One region of the Frigoribacterium sp. CFBP9030 genome, then DNA from elsewhere that is predicted to be linked to it. Evidence: predicted binding sites of a transcription regulator. Region 1 holds the regulator's gene; the other holds the start of a gene.

What was found. The regulator LexA, encoded in region 1, represses DNA repair genes until DNA is damaged. The targets are predictions, from matches to a motif close to TCGAACANNTGTTCGA.
Region 2: the regulator LexA is predicted to act here: its motif matches at 2,534-2,549, upstream of SOM13_RS13515 (DUF6504 family protein).

What each region holds. Positions count from the first base shown of each region.
Region 1 covers NZ_JAXCWG010000001.1:470,445-477,255, forward strand. The annotation lists gene SOM13_RS02165 (class I SAM-dependent methyltransferase) at 1-409, opposite strand, end outside; gene hflX (GTPase HflX) at 493-2,037, shown strand; gene lexA (transcriptional repressor LexA) at 2,108-2,797, opposite strand; gene SOM13_RS02180 (LysM peptidoglycan-binding domain-containing protein) at 3,048-3,434, shown strand; gene SOM13_RS02185 (histidinol-phosphate transaminase) at 3,544-4,629, shown strand; gene hisB (imidazoleglycerol-phosphate dehydratase HisB) at 4,626-5,240, shown strand; gene hisH (imidazole glycerol phosphate synthase subunit HisH) at 5,237-5,872, shown strand; gene priA (bifunctional 1-(5-phosphoribosyl)-5-((5-phosphoribosylamino)methylideneamino)imidazole-4-carboxamide isomerase/phosphoribosylanthranilate isomerase PriA) at 5,952-6,698, shown strand; gene SOM13_RS02205 (SseB family protein) at 6,698-6,811, shown strand, end outside.
Region 2 covers NZ_JAXCWG010000015.1:9,959-16,769, reverse strand. The annotation lists gene SOM13_RS13530 (TetR/AcrR family transcriptional regulator) at 1-535, opposite strand, end outside; gene SOM13_RS13525 (SOS response-associated peptidase) at 684-1,406, shown strand; gene SOM13_RS13520 (App1 family protein) at 1,424-2,467, shown strand; gene SOM13_RS13515 (DUF6504 family protein) at 2,575-2,901, shown strand; gene pnuC (nicotinamide riboside transporter PnuC) at 3,026-3,715, shown strand; gene SOM13_RS13505 (glycoside hydrolase family 15 protein) at 3,737-5,524, shown strand; gene SOM13_RS13500 (glucose-6-phosphate dehydrogenase) at 5,619-6,811, opposite strand, start outside.

The DNA of each region.
Region 1 (6,811 bases):
CGACGCGGATGGGCGGGTTCGACCAGATCGTCGAGAACCGCAGGTCGGCGGGAACATCGTCGGGCTCGACGGCGTTGACGTTCTCGAGGCCTGCGGCCCGGGCGTTCTCGCGCACGAGCTCCAGCACCCTCTTGTTCACGTCGACGGCCCAGACCGTCGCGTCGGGTGACGACAACGCGAGGCTCAGGGTGATGGGCCCCCATCCGCATCCGACATCGAGCAGATGACCCGAGGTCGGCGGCGTGGGCACGTCGGCCAGGAGGACGGCCGTCCCGGCGTCCACCCGATCGGGGCTGAAGACGCCCGCGGCCGTGGTGAGTTCGAGTTCGCGGCCCGCGAGGGTCACCGAGATGGTCCGGCGCCGCATCAGGCTCTCCGGTTCCGAAGAGAAGTAGTGCTCGCTCGCCATGGCCCACAACCTATCGACAATCCCCACGGGCGGCCGAATCGGCTCCCCGCTCACTGCCTGACGAAAGGGCTAGTATCACTCCGATGACAGACCTCCCCACGAACCCGCTCGATGCCGAGCGTTCCGAGCAGGGTGACGACGTCGTCGCCCGCGTGCTCGACCGTGCGGCGTCCCGGGCTTCCGCCTACACCGTCTTCTCGCCTGCGCAGGCGATCCAGACCCGCTCTCTGCACGACACCGGCTCGGACGGCGACCAGTTCGACCGCGACGATCGCCAGGCGCTCCGTCGCGTGGCGGGGCTCTCGACCGAGCTCCAGGATGTCACCGAGGTCGAGTACCGCCAGCTCCGGCTCGAGAACGTCGTCCTGATCGGCGTCTACTCGCAGGGCTCGCTCTCCGACGCCGAGAACTCCCTCCGCGAGCTGTCGGCCCTGGCCGAGACGGCCGGCGCCGTCGTCCTCGACGGGCTGCTGCAGCGTCGGCCCAACCCCGACCCGAGCACGTACCTCGGCAGCGGCAAGGCCGAAGAGCTGCGGATGACCGTCGCGGCTCTCGGCGCCGACACGGTGATCGCCGACACGGAGCTCGCGCCAAGCCAGCGACGTGCCCTCGAAGACGTGGTCAAGGTCAAGGTCATCGACCGCACGGCCGTCATCCTCGACATCTTCAGTCAGCACGCCAAGAGCCGGGAGGGCAAGGCGCAGGTCGAACTGGCGCAGCTCGAGTACCTGCTGCCCCGACTGCGCGGCTGGGGCGACTCGATGTCGCGGCAGGCCGGTGGCCAGGTAGGAGGCGCGGGTGCCGGAATGGGCAGCCGCGGCCCCGGAGAGACCAAGATCGAGCTCGATCGGCGACGGATCCACACGCGCATGGCGCGCCTCCGTCGGCAGATCAAGGAGATGAAGCCCGCGCGCGACGCCAAGCGGGCCAATCGCGACCGCAACGAGGTGCCCTCGGTCGCGATCGCCGGCTACACCAACGCGGGCAAGTCGAGCCTGCTCAACAGGCTGACGAGTGCGGGCGTGCTCGTCGAGAACGCCCTCTTCGCGACCCTCGACGCGACGGTGCGCAAGAGCTCGACGACGGACGGCCGGCCGTTCACGTACGCCGACACGGTGGGTTTCGTCCGAAACCTGCCGCATCAGCTGGTCGAAGCGTTCCGCTCCACCCTCGAGGAGGTCGCGGCGTCGGACGTCATCGTCCACGTCGTCGACGGCTCGCACCCCGATCCGGCGGCGCAGCTCGCGACGGTCCGCGAGGTCGTCAGCGAGGTCGACGGGGGCGACATCACCGAGATCGTGGTGTTCAACAAGAGCGACCTGGTCGACCCCGACCAGCGACTCGTGCTCCAGGGCCTCGTCCCGACCGCGGTCTTCGTCTCCGCCCGGACGGGCGAGGGCATCGACGAGCTCCTCGAGCGCATCGCCTCGACCCTTCCGACCCCTGACGTCGAACTCGAGCTGCTCGTGCCGTACGACAGGGGCGACGTCGTCTCTCATCTCCACGACTCGGGTCGTGTCGTCGAGACGGCGTACGAGGAGGCCGGCACGCGCGTGCACGCCCGGGTCTACCCGAGCGACGTGGCGTGGTTGTCGCCGTTCGTCGACCGCGAGGCCGTCTCGAGCTGAGCCGACCGAGTCGACCACGACGAAGCCCCCCGCCAAATGGCGGGGGGCTTCGTCGTTCGTCGAGTCGGGGTCACACCGACCGGAGCACGGCCACGACCTTGCCGACGATCTGAGCGTGGTCGCCGACGATCGGCTCGAACGCGCTGTTGCGGGGCAGCAGCCAGGTGTGGCCGTCACGCTGACGGAAGACCTTGACCGTCGCCTCGTCGTCGAGCATGGCGGCCACGATGTCGCCGTTCTCCGCCGAGTTCTGCTGCCGGACGACGACCCAGTCGCCGTCGCAGATGGCGGCGTCGATCATCGAGTCGCCGACGACCCGCAGCATGAAGAGGTCGCCCTTGCCGACGAGCTGGCGGGGGAGGGGCATCACGTCCTCGACCTGCTGCTCGGCCGTGATCGGGATGCCGGCGGCGATGCGCCCCACCATCGGGACGTGCGCGGTGTCGCCGTCGTCGCTCGTCGTGAGGATGCTCGTCACGGGTGCGAGGGCGGGCGCCTCGGTCGAGAGGACCTCGAGGGCGCGGGGCCGGTTCGGATCGCGTCGGATGCGACCCGCGAGCTCGAGCTGGTTCAACTGGTGGGTCACGCTCGACAGCGACTTCAGACCGACGGCGTCGCCGATCTCCCGCATGCTCGGCGGGTATCCGCGCTGTCCGATGCTCTGCTGGATGGCCGTCAGGATCGACGTCTGCTTGGCCGTCAGCTCCTTGCGCGTGACCGAGCCCGTCTCGGTCGACCGGGTGCGCTGCGCGTCGCTCATGTGTCTCCTGCCGTGGATGTCGGTGGTCGCTGTTCTACTCGGACCACCGATCGAAACCGTATCCGATGCGGCGTCTTCGGCGAAACACATGTTCGAGTGTGTCGCCGATCCACGTCGAGAAAATCGAACATCGGGGTTGAAATCGACCTTGATCGAAGATATGTTCGGAACACGTCTTCGTGCCCGGTGTTCCCGGCCGATCGCCGGGCACGAACACGGACGTCTCCTCTAGCGGTGAAAGGACCACCTCATGAGCGCCATCACGACCACCACTGCCACTCCCACCCCCACCGACGACGCCGTCGCCTCCTTCTCTTCGCCCCCGCGCGTCCGGCTGCGCATCACCCGGCGGGGGCGTCGTGTCGTCAGCACCGCCGTCGGTCTGCTCGTCGCCAGTGTCGTCGGCGGCGTGCTCCTCGCCGGGCCCGGTGCAGTCGCATCGGACACCGCCGGTGCGGTGTCGTTCGACTACGTCACGGTCGACGGGGGAGACACCCTGTGGCAGGTCGCGTCCGAGATCGCACCCACCAAAGACCCTCGCGACGTCATCAGCGACATCGTGCAGTTGAACAACCTCAGCAGCACCGAGGTCGCGGCAGGGCAGTCTCTCGCCGTCCCCGCTCAGTACTCCGACTGACGGACGGTCGACTGCGGCTCCGTCTGAAGAGACCTCGAGGGGTCGCGACCGCTGCCAGCCGAGGGCCGACGATTCGGGACTCCGTCTGATGGAGACCTACCATGGAGCGGTGTCCTTCAGTCTCGACGACCTTCCCATCCGTGACGACCTCCGTGGCCTGACGCCGTACGGCGCACCGCAGACCAGGGTGCCGGTCGCTCTCAACGTCAACGAGAACACGCATCCGATTCCCGAGAACGTCGCACGCGACATCGTCGCATCGATCGCGCAGGCCGTCCTCGAGGTGAACCGGTATCCCGACCGCGAGTTCACGCAGTTGCGGGACTCCCTGGCCGCCTATCTGGGTCACGGCCTCACCCGAGACAACATCTGGGCGGCGAACGGCTCGAACGAGGTCATCCAGCAGATCCTCCAGGCCTTCGGCGGCCCCGGGCGGAGCGTCCTCGGCTTCCCTCCGACGTACTCGATGCACTCGATCATCGCGGCGGGCACCGGGAGCACCTGGGTCGAGGGTGCGCGAGACGTCGACTTCACCATCAGCCCCGAGACTGCGGTCGCCGAGATCCGTCGCACCGAACCGGACATCGTGTTCTTCTGCGGTCCGAACAACCCGACGGGCACGCCCCTCGACCTCGCCACGGTCGAGGCCGCCTACGATGCGACCGACGGAATCGTCTTCGTCGACGAGGCGTACGCGGAGTTCATGCCCGTCGGCCAGCCCACCGCTCTGACCCTGCTCGAAGGCCGGCCGCGTCTCATCGTCTCCCGCACCATGAGCAAGGCCTTCGCCTTCGCCGGGGCGCGAGTCGGATACCTCGCCGCCCATCCGGCCGTGACCGACGCGCTCCGTCTGGTGCGCCTCCCTTATCACCTGTCGTCGTTGACCCAGGCCGCCGCGATCGCCGCGCTCTCCCACGCCGACGAGATGCTCGCCATGGTCGGCGAGATCGCCACCCAACGCGACCGGATCGTCCGGGTGCTGACCGAGCTCGGCTACGAGCCCTGGCCGACCTGGTCGAACTTCGTGCTGTTCGGCGGGGTCGACGATCCGGCCGACGTGTTCGAGCGTCTGCTCGCCCGGGGCATCATCGTGCGGAACCTCGGCATCCCCCACCACCTCCGGGTCAGTGCGGGCACCGAGGCCGAGACCACGGCGTTCCTCGAGGCGCTGCGCGACATTAGGCTCTCCTCGTGACCGAACAGACCCCTACCCGCGTGGCCTCCCTCGAGCGTGAGACGAGCGAGTCGCGCATCGCGCTGTCGCTCGACCTCGACGGCACCGGCTCGTCGAGCATCGACTCGTCCGTCCCGTTCTTCGACCACCTGCTGACGGCGCTGTCGAAGCACTCGCTGATCGATCTGCGGGTGGCGGCGACGGGTGACACGCACATCGACGCGCACCACACGGTCGAAGACATCGGCATCGCCTTCGGCACCGCGCTCCGTCAGGCGCTCGGCGACAAGTCGGGTATCGCACGGTACGGCGACGCCCTGGTGCCGCTCGACGAGGCCCTGGTGCAGGCGGTCGTCGACATCTCCGGTCGCCCGTACCTCGTGCACGGCGGCGAGCCTGAGGGCTTCGAGCTGCACCTGATCGGCGGTCACTTCACGGGGTCTCTCGTGCGCCACGTGTTCGAGGCGATCGCATTCCACGCCGGCATCACGGTGCACATCCGGGTGCTCGGCGGGCGTGACCCGCACCACATCGCCGAGGCCGAGTTCAAGGCCTTCGCGCGGGCCCTCCGCCAGGCGGTGCAGCCCGACCCGCGGGTGGTCGGCATCCCCTCCACGAAGGGCGCGCTGTGACGGCCCGTCCCTCCGTCGTGGTGCTCGACTACGGCAGCGGCAACGTCCACTCGGCGGTCAAGGCCCTCGAGCTCGCCGGGGCCGACGTCGAGCTGACGGCCGATCGCGCCCGGGTGCAGGCGGCCGACGGCCTCTTCGTGCCGGGCGTCGGGGCCTTCGGCGCCGTGATGAGCGCGCTCGAGTCCGTCCGCGGCGGCGAGCTCATCGATCGCCGTCTGGCCGGCGGGCGACCCGTGATGGGCATCTGCGTCGGCATGCAGGTCTTCTTCGAGGGCGGTGTCGAGCGCGGTGCGACGGCGGGCGGGCTGGGTGAATGGCCCGGTGTCGTCGACGAGCTGAAGGCCGACGTGCTGCCTCACATGGGCTGGAACACCGTCGACGTCCCCGAGGGCAGCACGCTGTTCGACGGCGTCGCCGACGAGCGCTTCTACTTCGTCCACTCGTTCGCGGCCCAGTCGTGGACCCTCGACGTGATCCCGCCGTTCCCGCAGCCGCACGTCACGTGGGCCGACCACGGCGGCCGCTTCGTCGCCGCCGTCGAGAACGGACCGCTCTGGGCCACTCAGTTCCACCCCGAGAAGTCGGGGCGGCCGGGCATCCGGCTGCTCTCGAACTGGCTCGGCACACTCTGACCCTCCCGAACCCGACTCCGGTCCCGCGCTCAGCGGGGCCCCGACGCGATCCGCGCGGCGCCGCCGCGAGAGAGACGACATGAGCGACTTCTGCACGACTCCGAGCCTGACCCTGTTCCCGGCCGTCGACGTCTCCGGGGGGCAGGCCGTCCGTCTGACCCAGGGGGAGGCCGGCAGCGAGACCGGATACGGCGACCCCGTCGCGGCGGCCGACGACTGGAAGAACCAGGGCGCCGAGTGGCTGCACCTGGTCGACCTCGACGCGGCCTTCGGGCGGGGCGACAACCGGTCGGTCATCAAGAAGGTCATCAAGCAGGTCAAGGGCATCAACGTGGAGCTGAGCGGCGGCATCCGCGACGACCGCTCCCTCGAAGACGCCCTCGGCACGGGTGTCAAGCGGATCAACCTCGGTACGGCGGCCCTCGAGAACCCCGAGTGGGCGGCGCATGTCATCGCCGAGTACGGCGAGGCCGTCGCGGTCGGGCTCGACGTGCGCGGCACGACGCTGGCCGCGCGTGGCTGGACGGAGGAGGGCGGCGACCTCTGGACGGTCCTCGCCCGTCTCGAGGAGGCCGGGTGCGCCCGCTACGTCGTCACCGACGTCACCAAGGACGGCACCCTCCAGGGGCCGAACGTCGATCTGCTGCGTCAGGTGATGGATCGCACCGATCGCCCGGTGATCGCATCGGGCGGCATCTCGAGCCTCGACGACCTCGTCGCGCTGCGCGAGCTGGTCCCGCAGGGCCTCGAGGGCGCAATCGTCGGCAAGGCGCTCTACTCGGGCGCCTTCACGCTGGCCGCGGCCCTCGACGTCGCCTCCGACTGATGTCGACGCCCGGCTCGGACAGCGCCGGTCGGCCCTGGGAGGGTCGCACCTTCGATCATCACGACACGGCGTTCGCCGGTGACGACGGCTCGGCCGACCCGCGCCTCCTCGAG
Region 2 (6,811 bases), on a different contig from region 1:
TGCCGATCTCGACGACGACCTCGACCGCCAGCTCGGTCTCGGCGTCGCGGACGACCCCGAAGCGGTCGACCAGCAGACTCGTGATGCGATCGGCGAGAGGGCTGCCCGCGGGCGCCTCGTGCGGCGCGCCGAGGTCGGGAGCGTCGCCGAACCTGATGGCGCGGAACCCGGGCTCGTCGCGGTACATCTCGGCCTTGGCGTCGATGAGCGCCTCGATGGCACGACGCCAGTCGACTATGTCGGGGTCGGCCACCCGCTCGGCGACCGTCGCCGTGAGGCGCTGGATGCAGCGGAGTGCGAGGGCGTCGACCACGGCGATGCGGTCGGGGAAGTACCGGTAGACGGTGCCGATCGAGGCGCCCGCGCGCTCGGCGACCATGGCGGTGGTCAGGCGCTCGTAACCGATCTCGTCGATGATCGACGCCGCGGCGTCGAGCAGCCCCGTGAGGCGCGCGGAGCTCCGGGCCTGGACCGGCTCGTTCCTGAGCAGTGATGATCCCCCGGGCAGTGCTTCTGTGACCTCGGTGGCGAGCAACGGTTCTCCTTCTGGCGATTCGCGACGTCGTCGCGACATGGTGCTGGACGTCGATCGAGGGCGCCGCGGGCGCGGTGCGCACCGACCTCGTGCACCGTTCCGCCCGTCGGTGGCGGCCGATGTCGGTGCGAGCCGGGAGAATGGACGCATGTGCGGACGATTCGTGATGGCTCGCGCCTCGAGCGACCTGGTGGCCCTGTTCGACGTTGATGTATCAGGAGACACTCTCCCAGATCCTTCCTGGAATATCGCTCCGACCCGCCCGGTGAATCTGCTGGTCGACGCCGCCCCCCGCGGCGCCGACGCCGGCGGCCCGCCGGTGCGTCGGCTCGCGGCGGCCCGATGGGGACTCGTCCCCGGCGGGTCGAACGGACCCGAGGGCGCCCCGGTGTTCAACGCCCGATCGGAGACGGCGGCCGAGAAGCCGATGTTCCGCGACGCGGTGGCGGCCCGTCGCGGGCTGGTGCCGGCCACCGGCTACTACGAATGGACGACCGACCCCGCGGGCGTCAAGCACCCCCATCTGGTGCGCCTCCCCGACGACGAGGTCATGCTCTTCGCCGCGCTGTACGAGTGGTGGCGCGACCCGCGGGCGGCACCGGACGCACCGTCCCGGTGGCTGCTGTCGACGACGATCCTGACCCGCGCCTCCTCGGGGCCGCTCGAGACCCTGCACGACCGGATGCCGGTCTTCGTGGGGGCCGACGTGATGGACGACTGGCTCGATCCCGAGACCGAGGGCGACGACGATCTCGTGCAGGGGGTCGCGGGGCTCGCACCCGAGATCGCGGACCGCATGTCGTTCCACGAGGTCTCGTCCGAGGTCGGCTCGGTGTCGTCCGACTCCCCCGCCCTCGTCGAACCGGTCTGACGTGACAGGATGGGCGCATGCCCGACACCCGTAGACCGGCACCGGCCGGAGTCGAGCCGCTGCTGCACCGCGCCGCCCGCATCGAGAACTCGGTCCACCGGTTCCGCGAGAAGCGCGCCCGCAAGCGGGGCCTCCTCCCGACAGTCGTCCCTTACACGGGCTACGGCTCGTCCGGCTGGGCCCGCGTGCTGTCGCGGGTGCTGCTGACCCGCAAGGGAACCCTCGAGGGGATCGACCGGGCGAACGTGCGCGGTTGGCGCAGCTTCACCAGCGTGCCTGTCGAGAAGGCCAGGGTCGACGTCGTGCTCGGCGGGCGCACGCACCACCTGACGACCGACCGCGGCGGCGTGCTCGACGTGCGGGTCGAGGTCGACCTCGAACCGGGCTGGCACGTCGCCACCGTCAGCTGCGAGGGCTCGCTGCCCGTCGACGCCCCGGTCTACGTGATCGACCCCGACGTGCGGTTCGGCGTCGTGTCGGACATCGACGACACGGTCATGGTGACATCGCTGCCCCGGCCCTTCCTGGCCGCCTGGAACACCTTCGTCCTGAACGAGCACGCCAGACGCCCCGTGCCCGGCATGTCGGTGCTCTACGAGCGACTGCAGCGCACGGCCGGCGGCTGCCCGGTGATCTACCTCTCGACCGGCGCCTGGAACGTCGCCCCCACCCTCTCGCGGTTCCTCTCGCGCAACCTCTACCCGAGCGGTCCGCTGCTGCTGACCGACTGGGGCCCGACGCACGACCGCTTCTTCCGCAGCGGACGCGAGCACAAGCACGCGTCGCTCGACCGGCTGGCGAAGGAGTTCCCGCACATGCGCTGGCTGCTGGTGGGCGACGACGGCCAGCACGACGAAGAGCTCTACGGGCGGTTCCTGCACGAGCACCCCGACTCGGTCGCCGCCGTGGCGATCCGCCAGCTGTCGCCCAGCGAGGCCGTCCTCGCGGGTGGCCGGTCGACGCGCTCCGAGCACGCCCAGGGCAGCGACACCCCCTGGGTGTCCGCCCCCGACGGCGCGGGCCTCTGGGATCAGCTCGCCGACGCCGGCGTCGTCGAGTGAGGGCGTAGCAGCCTCTCGATCCTCCCTCTCGCGGGTCGGATGTCAGCGGCCGACCGTACACTTCGTTCGAACACACATTCGAACGACGACGAGCGGGGCGAGACGACATGAAGGTCGACGAGAAGGTACCGGTCGAGACGACCGACGACGGGGCGCCGCTGCGATTCGTGTGGCGGGGCGTCGTGTACGGCGTGGTCAGCCCGCCCGAGCGGTGGATCACCCGCCGAGAGTGGTGGCGGTCGGCTGCCCGGGCGCCTCGGGGCGGGGCGGTCGATCTGCTCGAGCTGCCGGTCTGGCGGGTCGACGCCCTGCCGCTGACCGACGGCGCCCATCGGATCGACGGCACCTTCGACCTCGCCCTCGACCCCGCGCTGGGCTCATGGCTGCTGCTCGGCGTCTTCGACGACCGCGTCGAGCAGCAGCTGTTCGCCTGATCGGCCGGCACTCGGGAATGCCGACACTCGGGAATGAACGACGCACCCCGCTCGTTCCGACCTCGGCGACTCGAGCGCCGTGGCAGATCACGGAGACCGTCGTCGCCACGACCAGGAGGACGACGTGCAGGTGATCCGGTGGCTCTTCGACGCTCAGCTCGTGCTGGGCGATCAGACCATCCTCTGGCGAGAGATCGTCGGCAACGTCTTCGGTCTGCTCAGCGCCCTCGGCGGCATGCGCCGGAAGGTCTGGGCCTGGCCGATCGGCATCGTCGGCAACGCCCTGCTCTTCACGGTGTTCCTCGGCGCGGTCTTCGACACGCCGAACCCGGTCAATCTGCTCGGCCAGGCCGGGCGTCAGGTGATGTTCATCGTGGTCTCGATCTACGGGTGGCGCCGCTGGCGGCAGAGCGAGACCGGGGCCGGCGCTGCGGTCGAGCCGCGGTGGGCCGGCTGGCGCAACCGCGTCCTGCTCGTCGTGGCGCTCTTCGGCGGCACGGCCGTGCTCACCCCGATCTTCGGCGCCCTGGGCTCGTACGAGCCCGTCTGGGCCGACGCCTGGATCTTCATGGGCTCGCTACTGGCGACGTACGGCATGGCCAAGGGCTGGGTCGAGTTCTGGCTGATCTGGGTCGCCGTCGACCTCGTGGGCACACCGCTGCTGTTCAGCGCCGGCTACTACGCCTCGGCGTTCATGTACGTCTTCTACGGCGCGTTCACCCTGATGGGCTTCGTCGTCTGGGCGCGCACCCGCCGGCAGAAGCCTCAGATCGAGACACGCTGGCCCGACCCCACCCTCCAGCGGGGTCGCTGACCGGACTGCTTGGATGGCCGCATGCCCCTGCCCATCGAGAACTACGCCCTGATCGGTGATCTGCACACCGGATGCCTCGTCGGCACCGACGGCAGCATCGACTGGCTGTGCCTGCCCCGCTTCGACTCCGCCTCGACCTTCGGCGCCCTGCTCGGCGACCACGACGCCGGGCGGTGGCTGATCGCCCCGACCGACGCCGACGCCACCGCGACCCGTCGCTACATCGACGACACGTTCGTGCTCGTGACGCGGTGGCAGACCGCCACGGGCGTCGTCGAGGTCACCGATCTGATGCCCTACGGCGACCGCCGCGCCGATGTCGTGCGCCGGGTGACGGGGGTCTCGGGCACCGTGACCCTGCACGTCGATCTGGCCATCCGCTTCGGCTACGGCAGCGCCATGCCCTGGGTGCGGCAGGTGACCGACGGCGACGACACCGCACTCGTCGCGACGGCCGGCCCCGACGCCGTCGTCGTCCGAGGGCCGCGCCTGACCGCCACCGACCACACCCATGCGACCGAGTTCGACGTCGCGGCCGGCGAGGTCGTCGACCTCTCCCTCACCTGGTACCCCTCGCACCGGCAGCCACCCGCGGCGGTGGACATCGACGCGGCCATCGACGACACGGTCGGCTGGTGGCAGGCCTGGGCCGCACGGTGCACGACTCCCCCGCCCTACGAACGCGAGGTCCGCCGTTCGCTGCTGATCCTCCGAGCGCTGACGCACGAAGACACCGGGGGCATCGTCGCCGCCGCGACGACCAGCCTGCCCGAGCAGTTCGGGGGCTCGCGCAACTGGGACTACCGCTACGTCTGGCTCCGCGACGCGTCGATGACGCTGCAGGCGCTGATCCTGCACGGCTACGTCGAGGAGGCCGATCGCTGGCGCGGCTGGCTGCTGAGGGCGATCGCCGGAGACCCGGCCGACGTGCAGATCATGTACGGCCTCGCCGGCGAGCGCCACCTGCACGAGAGCGAGATCGACCACCTGCCCGGCTACGGGGGCGCCGCTCCGGTGCGGGTCGGGAACGCCGCCTACAAGCAGTACCAGGGCGACATCTTCGGCGAGGTCATGATCGCCCTGCACGAGGCCCGCCAGCTCGGCGTCGACGAGACCGAGTACTCGTGGCCGTTGCAGCGGGCCCTGATGCAGTACGTCGACGACAATCGCACCCGGCCCGACAGCGGCATCTGGGAGATCCGCGGCGAGCTGCAGCACTTCACCCACTCGCGGGTCATGATCTGGGCCGCGCTCGATCGCGCCATCGCGGGCGTCGAGCAGTTCGGCCTCGACGGCCCGGTCGACCGCTGGCGCGAGCTCCGAGACGAGGTGCGGGCCGAGGTCGAACGCGACGGCTGGAACGCCGAACGGAACTCCTACACGCAGCACTACGACACCACCGAGGTGGACGCCTCGCTGCTGCAGCTCGCCCAGGTCGGCTTCGTCGCCGCCGACGACCCCCGCATGCTCGGCACCGTCGCCGCGATCGAGCACGACCTGCTGCACGACGGACTGCTGCTGCGCTACCGCACCGAGAGCGGCGTCGATGGGCTGGCGGGCGACGAGAACCCCTTCCTGACCTGCTCGTTCTGGCTCGCCGAGCAGTACGCGGCCTCGGGGCGGGTGGACGACGCCGTCACCCTGATGGATCGCCTGGTCGGCTACTGCAACGACGTCGGCATGCTCTCGGAGGAGATCGAGGTCGCGACGGGGCGACACGTCGGCAACACGCCTCAGGCGCTGTCGCACCTGGCGCTGGTCCGTGCGGCGGACGCGATCGGGCGCGCGCAGGCGACCCGCGCCTCCTAGGCTCCCCGGGTCGGCGGAACGGACGACGGCCGCCCTGCTCGATGCGAGCGGGGCGGCCGTCGGGGTGCTGCCGTGGTTCAGGTGGGCCGGTGGATCAGGCGGGCCAGTCCGCCGGACCGGTCGAGCCGGCCGCGTACGTGTCGAGCGGCACCTGGCCGGCCTGCCACGCGTCGATCACGGGAGCGACGATGGCCCAGCAGCGCTCGGCCACGTCGCCTCGGATCGAGAGCGTCGGGTCGTCGTGGAAGATGCCGCTGAGCACCTCGCCGTAGGGGGTGAGCTCGGGCTTGCCGAGGGTCACCGACATGGTCGACTTCTCGAGGTCGAAAGGGTTGCCGGAGCCGTTGGTCGTGACGCCGAGCTCCATCGTCTCGGGGCTGATCTCGATGCGCAGCGTGTCGGGCGTCGACGAGCCGTTGAGCCCCTCGGGCAGCGCCGGCACGGGCTTGAAGGTGATGAGGACCTCTTTGCGGATCTTCGTCATGCCCTTGCCCGAACGGAGGATGAACGGCACGCCGGCCCAGCGGCGCGTCTTGACCTCGAACTCGACCTCGGCCAGGGTCTCGGTCTGACGCTCGTCGTCGACGCCGTCCTCGTCGGCGTAGGCGGGGACGTCCTTGCCGTCGATGGTGCCGGCGGAGTACTGGGCGCGACGGCTCGACGCGACGGGGTCGCCGCCCTTGACCCAGGTGGCACGCAGCACGCGCGCGATCTCGCTGCGCAGCTCGACCGAGTCGATCGACGACGGGGCGTCCATCGCGATGACCGCGAGCACCTGGAGGAGGTGGCTCTGGATCATGTCGATCAGGGCGCCGGCCTTGTCGTAGTACTGGGCGCGGCCTTCGAGACCGAGCACCTCGTCGTAGAAGATCTCGACCTTCTCGATGTTCTCGCTGTTCCAGACCGGCTCGAACAGGCGGTTCGCGAAGCGGAGGCCGATCATGTTGAGCACGGTCGCACGACCGAGGAAGTGGTCGGTGCGGTGGATGCGCTCTTCGGGGACGATCTTCAGCAGCTCGGCGTTCAGCTCGCGAGCGCTCTGCTCGTCGGAGCCGAAGGGCTTCTCGAGGGCGAGGCGGAGACCCTCGGGGAGGTCGATCTCGGCCAGCGACTGGATGACCTTCGTGCTGATCGCCGGCGGGAGGGCGAAGTACATGACGGGCGTGCCCTCGCTGGCCTCGAACAGCGCCTTCAGGTGCTCGACCGTGGTGGGGTCGCCCTGGATGTAGCGGCTCGACGCGAGGGTCTTCTTGGCGAGGTCGCTGCCGGCGTCGCCGTTGAACGCCG